3 regions of the Stenotrophomonas maltophilia group sp. LNF247 genome follow, and region 1 is predicted to be linked to each of the others. Evidence: predicted binding sites of a transcription regulator. Region 1 holds the regulator's gene; each other region holds the start of a gene.

Region 1 (2,201 bases):
CGCGCAGCTGGTGCTCGAGGAAGCCGATCCGGTCACTGACGTCGCCCTGTTGCGACAGCGCCAGCGATTCATCGACCAGTGCCTGCCAGGCCGCGGCGGCGCGCCGTACCTGGCGGCGTTCGTTCTCGTTGCCGGCATAGGCATCCAGCAGCGCCAGCTGCGACGGGCGCGTCAGCAGGGCCTGCTGTTCGTGCTGGCCGTGGATCTCCACCAGCAACGAGGCCAGGTCGCCCAGCTGGGCCAGGGTCACCGGGCGGCCGTTGATCCAGGCCCGGGAACCGCCGTCGGCGCGGATCACGCGGCGCAGCTGGCATTGGTCCTCGTCGTCCAGCTCGTTGTCGGCCAGCCACTGGCGCGCAGCCTGAAGCTGGTCCAGCACGAACTCTGCGGAAAGCTCGGCGCGGGCGGCGCCATGGCGGACCACGCCGCTGTCGGCGCGCAGGCCGGACAGGAAGCCCAGCGCGTCGACCATCAGCGACTTGCCGGCGCCGGTCTCGCCTGAAACCACGGTCATGCCTGGCCCAAACTCCAGTTCGGTAGCGCGGACGACGGCGAAATCCTTGATCGAAAGATGTCTGAGCATGGGTAAGGGGGTATCAGCAGCCGCGCAACGCTAGCACGCGGGCGCGGGAGGTCCAATGACTTGCCAAGGTGATGCGCCGCCATTATCTAGTGTCCGTGTCTCACAGGTTGATTCCATGCACGGTTCTCCCGACCAGCTTGCCCCGCGTGCGCGCCATCTGCTGCGCACGCTGATCGCGCGTTATATCCAGGACGGTGAGCCGGTGGGCTCGCAGACGCTGGCACGCGTGGCCGGGCTGGAGGTCAGCCCGGCCACCATCCGCAACATCCTCGGCGACCTGGAGGACCTGGGCCTGCTGGCCTCGCCGCATACCTCGGCCGGGCGGGTACCGACCGCGCACGGCTACCGGGTATTCGTCGACAGCCTGCTGCAGATGCAGCCGCCGGGCGAGGGCGAGCTGGCCCGGCTGCGCCAGGAGCTGGCCGGCGGTGGCAGCACCCAGGCCCTGCTCGGCAGCGCTTCGGAACTGTTGTCGGCGATGAGCCACTTCGTCGGCGTGGTCAGCGCCCCGCGGCGGGAGCAGTTCGCCTTCCGCCAGATCGATTTCGTGGCGCTGGACGGACGGCGGGTGCTGGCGATCCTGGTGTTCGCCGACAACGAGGTACAGAACCGGGTCATCGAGACCCGCCAGGAGTTTGCGCCGGGGCAGCTGGAGCAGGTCGCCAACTACCTCAATGCGCATTTCGCCGGCCTGCCGCTGGCCGAGATCCGCACCCGCCTGCTGCTGGAACTGCGCGATGCCCGGTCCGAACTGGAACAGCTGCTGGCGCACAGCATCGAACTGGCCGAACAGGCCCTGCAGCCGCCGGCCGACGACATGCTGGTGGCCGGCCAGACCCGGCTGATGGGGGTGCAGGACCTGTCTGACCTGGAGCGCCTGCGCGAACTGTTCGAGCTGTTCTCCAGCAAGCGCGAGATCCTGCAGCTGCTGGAGCGGACCATCCAGGCGCCGGGCGTGCGCATCTTCATCGGCGAGGAGACCGGGATGATGCCGCTGCAGGGCGTCTCGCTGGTCACCGCCCCGTACACCGCCAACGGCCAGGTGCTGGGCGTGCTGGGCGTGATCGGTCCCAAGCGGATGGCCTACGACCGCGTGATCCCGCTGGTCCAGGCCACGGCCGATGTGCTCGGCGCGGCCTTTTCACCGGCCTCGCGCACGCCGGGAACATCCGACGCTTGAAACGCAGCATCCCGCCCACACTAGGGTGGTTGGAGGCGGAGTTTGACCGCCAGGGACCCAGACATGAACCACGAACAGCCAGATATCGAATCCCAGCAGAGTGCCGCCGATGCGGCCGCCACCGCCGGCGTCAACGACGAAGTCGAGCGCCTGCGCGCCGAAATCGAACAGGTCAAGGCCGATGCCCTGCGTGAGCGCGCCGACCTGGAGAACCAGCGCAAGCGCGTTGCCCGTGACATCGAGCAGGCCCGCAAGTTCGCCAACGAGAAGCTGCTGGGCGATCTGCTCCCCGTGTTCGACAGCCTGGACGCCGGCCTGAAGGCCGCCGGCGACGACCCGCACCCGCTGCGCGAAGGCCTGGAGCTGACCTACAAGCAGCTGCTCAAGGTCGCTGCCGACAACGGCCTGGTCCTGCTGGACCCGATCGGCCAGCCGTTC
Region 2 (2,201 bases), on a different contig from region 1:
CCTTACGCGGTGAACAGCGCCTTCATCTTCTTCAGCGCGTTCGCCTCGACCTGACGGATGCGCTCGGCGGACACGCCGTACTCGTCGGCCAGCTCCTGCAGCGTCACCTTGCTGTCGGCATCCAGCCAGCGACGACGGATGATGTCGCGCGAACGCGCATCCAGTTCGGCCAGGCCTTCGCGCAGCAGCTGCATCTGGTTGTCTTCGTTGTCCTCGCGCTCGTAAGCCATCGACGGGTCTTCGTCATCGGCAACCAGGAACGCAGCCGGCGACGGCGGTGCGTGTTCGTTGTCCTCGTCGGACGGCGCATCGAAACCGATATCGCGGCCGGACAGGCGCGACTCCATTTCCATGACCTCGCGCTCGGACACGTTCAGATCCTTGGCCACCGCGCTGACTTCCGCCGCGTTCATCCAGCCCAGGCGCGTCTTCGACTTGCGCAGGTTGAAGAACAGCTTGCGCTGCGCCTTGGTGGTGGCGACCTTCACGATGCGCCAGTTCTTCAGGATGAACTCGTGCATTTCGGCACGGATCCAGTGCACGGCGAAGGAGACCAGGCGCACGCCCATGTCCGGGTCGAAGCGCTTGACCGCCTTCATCAGGCCGATGTTGCCTTCCTGGATCAGGTCGCCCAGGGCGAGGCCGTAGCCGTTGTAGCCGCGGGCCACGTGCACCACGAAGCGCAGGTGCGAATGCACCAGCTCGCGGGCGGCGTCCAGATCGTTGCCGTCGCGGAAGCGACGGGCCAGGTCCTGTTCGTCATCGACCGACAGCACCGGAATCTGGTGCACGGCACCGATGTAGGCGTCCAGCGAACCGAGCGCACTGGGAATCGGGAGATTGTTTGCCACAAGGGCAGTAGAGGTGTTCTGGCTCATAGGCACCCATCTTAGCAGTCCGGGATTTGGACTGCTAAAGGAGGAAAAAGTTCCAGCATCCTATTGATGCAACACTGGTCCCAAACAGAACCCTACCGTAGCGCGATTCGATGACAGTGGCGAGCACGCTTTTCGGGATTCACAATCCCTTGGAATTCAAGCAATTACCCACTGAAAACCTGCCGATTCCGGTCAAGCGGAGCTGAACGCGCCGTTCCGGAGGCCCATTCAGGACGGGGAACGTTGCCCGGCGTTCAGGCCCGGCCACTCGCCGGCGCTCAGAGCGCCGAGCGCGGCGGCAGCGACCAGTCGATCGGGGCTTGGCCGCGGCGCTGCAGGTACTCGTTGGCCATGGAGAAATGGCGGCAGCCGAGGAAGCCACGATGGGCCGACAGCGGCGACGGATGCGGGGCCTTCAGCACGCGATGGCGGCGGGTGTCGATGACCTTGCCCTTCTGCTGCGCGTAGGCGCCCCAGAGCATGAACACCAGGCCTTCGCGCTCGCGGTTGAGCACGTCCACCACATGATCGGTGAAGCCTTCCCAGCCACGGCCCTGGTGCGCGCCGGCCTTGCCCTCCTCCACCGTCAGCACGGCATTGAGCAGCAGCACGCCCCGTTGCGCCCACGGGATCAGGCAGCCGTGGTCCGGGCGCGGGATACCGAGATCGCTCTCGATCTCCTTGTAGATGTTCAGCAGCGACGGCGGCACCGGCACGCCGGGCGGTACCGAGAAACTCAGGCCGTGGGCCTGGCCGCGCCCGTGGTACGGGTCCTGGCCGAGGATCACCACCTTCACCTGCTCGAACGGCGTGGCGTCAAACGCTGCGAAGATCTGCGGCCCGGGCGGGAACACCGCCGCACCGCTGGCCTTGCGCTGGCGCAGGACGGCCGACAGCTCGCGCATCTGCGGCTGCAACAGGTACTCACCGACGTGCTGCTTCCAGCTCGGTTCCAGCTGGATCGTCGGGGTGTCGGTTACTTCATCGATCATCGCAACAAAGGTCCATCATTCAATCGAGCCAGGCGCAGCTGGAACAGCACCTTGGTGACCAGCAGCCGCTCTTCGATCGGCTTGAGCACCAGGTCGTTGGCACCGGACTGCAGCAGCCCGGTCTGGTTGTGGGGGTTGCCGTCGCCGGTCATCACCAGCACGGGCAGGCGGCGCTTGCCGTAGCCGAAGTCCACGCGCACGCGCTGCACCACGTCGCGGCCGCTCAGCTCGCCCTTCAGGGTGACGTCGGTCAGCACCAGGTCGATGCGGTGGCGGCTGCGGCCCAGCGACTCGGCGGTGAGCAGGGTGAAGGCCTCTTCGGCGCTGACCA
Region 3 (2,201 bases), on a different contig from region 1:
TATGGCCCTTGATGGTGGCGTGCAGCGAGCAGCGCAGCTGGCTGGGGCTGCTGGTGTTGACCCTGGAGTAGTAGCCGGCCGGCACGCCCGGGTTGCCCGGGTCCGGATTGCCGCCGGTGCTGGCCACGGTGAAGGCGATGCGGCTGTCGGCGGCCGGGTGTGCGCCCTGCAGGTCGGTGATGCGCGCGGCGCGGATGTCGAAGCGGCAGGCTTCACCGGCCACCAGCGCGGTGTTGGTGGACAGCTTCACGCTGCGGCCGCTGGCCGGGAAGGTCAGCGGCACGCTGCCGGAGGTGCCGCAGCTCAGCGCGAACGCGCCGCTGGCCAGGTTCACGGTTTCGCTGAACACCACTTCCAGATCGGCCGCAGCCGGGAAGGTGCTGCTGCCCTGCGCCGGGGTGGTGGTGGACACCGACGGCGGCGTGTTCGGGCCTGGCGTGCCACCGCCGCTGAAAGTCTGGCCGTTGTTGCAGCTGCCGAAGGTCTGGCCGGCCGATTCGGCCCAGGTGAAGTGGGTGTACTGGCTGCCGCTGCCGGTCAGCTGCAACGAGGTGCCCGGCGCGGTGCTGTTGGTCTCGGCTACCGGGATGTTCTGGCTGGTCATGCCGGCGGCGGGGCCACCGGAGGCGGTGATGGCGCCCTCATAGCTGAGGAACTGGACCACTTTGCCACTGGCATCGACCAGGGCGATGCCGTCGGTCGGGCCGTTCTGGATCCCGTTGGTCGGGTAACTGACCACGGCGATGGTGGCGCTGCCGCAGCCGGCGGCGGTGCCGGCCGGGACCGGGTTGTTGGCATAGACGGTGGCGGCGGACGGATTGCTGCCGTTGTAGAGGTACAGGCGGTAGCCGGACAGGTCCTCACCGGCAGTGGCTACGACCTCGATCGCTTCGCCGACGTCACCGGCGGCGGTGCTGTCGTCGTAGTGCAGTTCGTTGATGAAGACCTCGGCCTGGGCCGGCGCAGCGGCCAGCGCCAGCAGGCAGGCTGCGGCAAGCGGGGACAGCAATCGCATCGACTCCTCCTTGTGATTGGGAATGCCGGACCGAGCCTAAGGCCGATCCAGTGACACTTTGTCGTAAATGAACGTCAGATGTCTGACAGTGCGACGCTTGTCACCGAAATTGATCTGGACCGACGCCCTGGCCGAGGCGCGCGGGTGGAAAAATTTTTTCATTCCGCCCTTGAAAGGGGGCGGCGGGGCTCCATCTCTGCCCTGCTCCCGACGTTGTCGGGTTTCTTCACGTGCGGTTCTGGCACTCGCCTGGGGCGAGTGCTAACATCGCCGGACTTTTTTAGACCAATCAATCACTTAAGAGGTCTCCTATGAGCATCAAGCCGCTGCACGACCGCGTTGTGGTCAAGCCGATCGAAGCCGACGAAATCTCCGCCGGTGGCATCGTCATCCCCGACTCGGCCAAGGAAAAGTCCACCAAGGGTGAGGTCGTGGCCGTCGGCCCGGGCAAGCCGCTGGACAACGGCAACGTGCGCGCGCCGTCGCTGAAGGTCGGCGACAAGGTCATCTACGGCCAGTACGCCGGCAGCTCGTACAAGAGCGAAGGCGTCGAATACAAGGTCCTGCGCGAGGACGACGTGCTCGCCGTCATCGGCTGAGCCCCGGCGCGACCTGTTCCATCCCCTGATTCCAACACCCAGCCGCCGGGCATGGCCCGGCGCTACCAGATGAGGTAACTGCACATGGCTGCCAAGGATATCCGTTTCGGTGAAGATGCCCGTTCGCGCATGGTGCGCGGCGTCAACGTTCTCGCCAATGCCGTCAAGGCCACGCTCGGCCCGAAGGGCCGCAACGTCGTGCTGGAAAAGAGCTTCGGCGCTCCGACCATCACCAAGGACGGCGTCTCCGTCGCCAAGGAAATCGAACTGGCTGACAAGTTCGAGAACATGGGCGCGCAGATGGTGAAGGAAGTTGCTTCGCGCACCAACGACGACGCCGGCGACGGCACCACCACCGCCACCGTGCTGGCCCAGGCCCTGATCCGCGAAGGCGCCAAGGCCGTGGCCGCCGGCATGAACCCGATGGACCTCAAGCGCGGTATCGACAAGGCCGTGTCGGCCGCCGTCGCCGAGCTGAAGAACATCTCCAAGCCGACCGCCGACGACAAGGCGATTGCCCAGGTCGGTACCATCTCGGCCAACTCGGACGAGTCGATCGGCCAGATCATCGCTGACGCGATGAAGGA

Evidence for each region. Region 1 encodes HrcA, which represses chaperone genes, less so after heat shock. Its sites were predicted from a motif close to TTNGCACTCNNNNNNNNNGAGTGCNAA; they were not measured.
Region 2: the regulator HrcA is predicted to act here: its motif matches at 890-916, upstream of rpoH (RNA polymerase sigma factor RpoH).
Region 3: the regulator HrcA is predicted to act here: its motif matches at 1,254-1,280, upstream of ACTXG9_RS12080 (co-chaperone GroES).

What each region holds. Positions count from the first base shown of each region.
Region 1 is NZ_JBSRQL010000021.1:52,367-54,567, forward strand. It holds gene recN (DNA repair protein RecN) at 1-583, opposite strand, end outside; gene hrcA (heat-inducible transcriptional repressor HrcA) at 699-1,763, shown strand; gene grpE (nucleotide exchange factor GrpE) at 1,827-2,201, shown strand, end outside.
Region 2 is NZ_JBSRQL010000010.1:93,745-95,945, reverse strand. It holds gene rpoH (RNA polymerase sigma factor RpoH) at 3-878, opposite strand; gene ung (uracil-DNA glycosylase) at 1,157-1,870, opposite strand; gene ACTXG9_RS11885 (response regulator) at 1,867-2,201, opposite strand, start outside.
Region 3 is NZ_JBSRQL010000010.1:131,061-133,261, forward strand. It holds gene ACTXG9_RS12075 (endonuclease) at 1-1,015, opposite strand, end outside; gene ACTXG9_RS12080 (co-chaperone GroES) at 1,327-1,614, shown strand; gene groL (chaperonin GroEL) at 1,699-2,201, shown strand, end outside.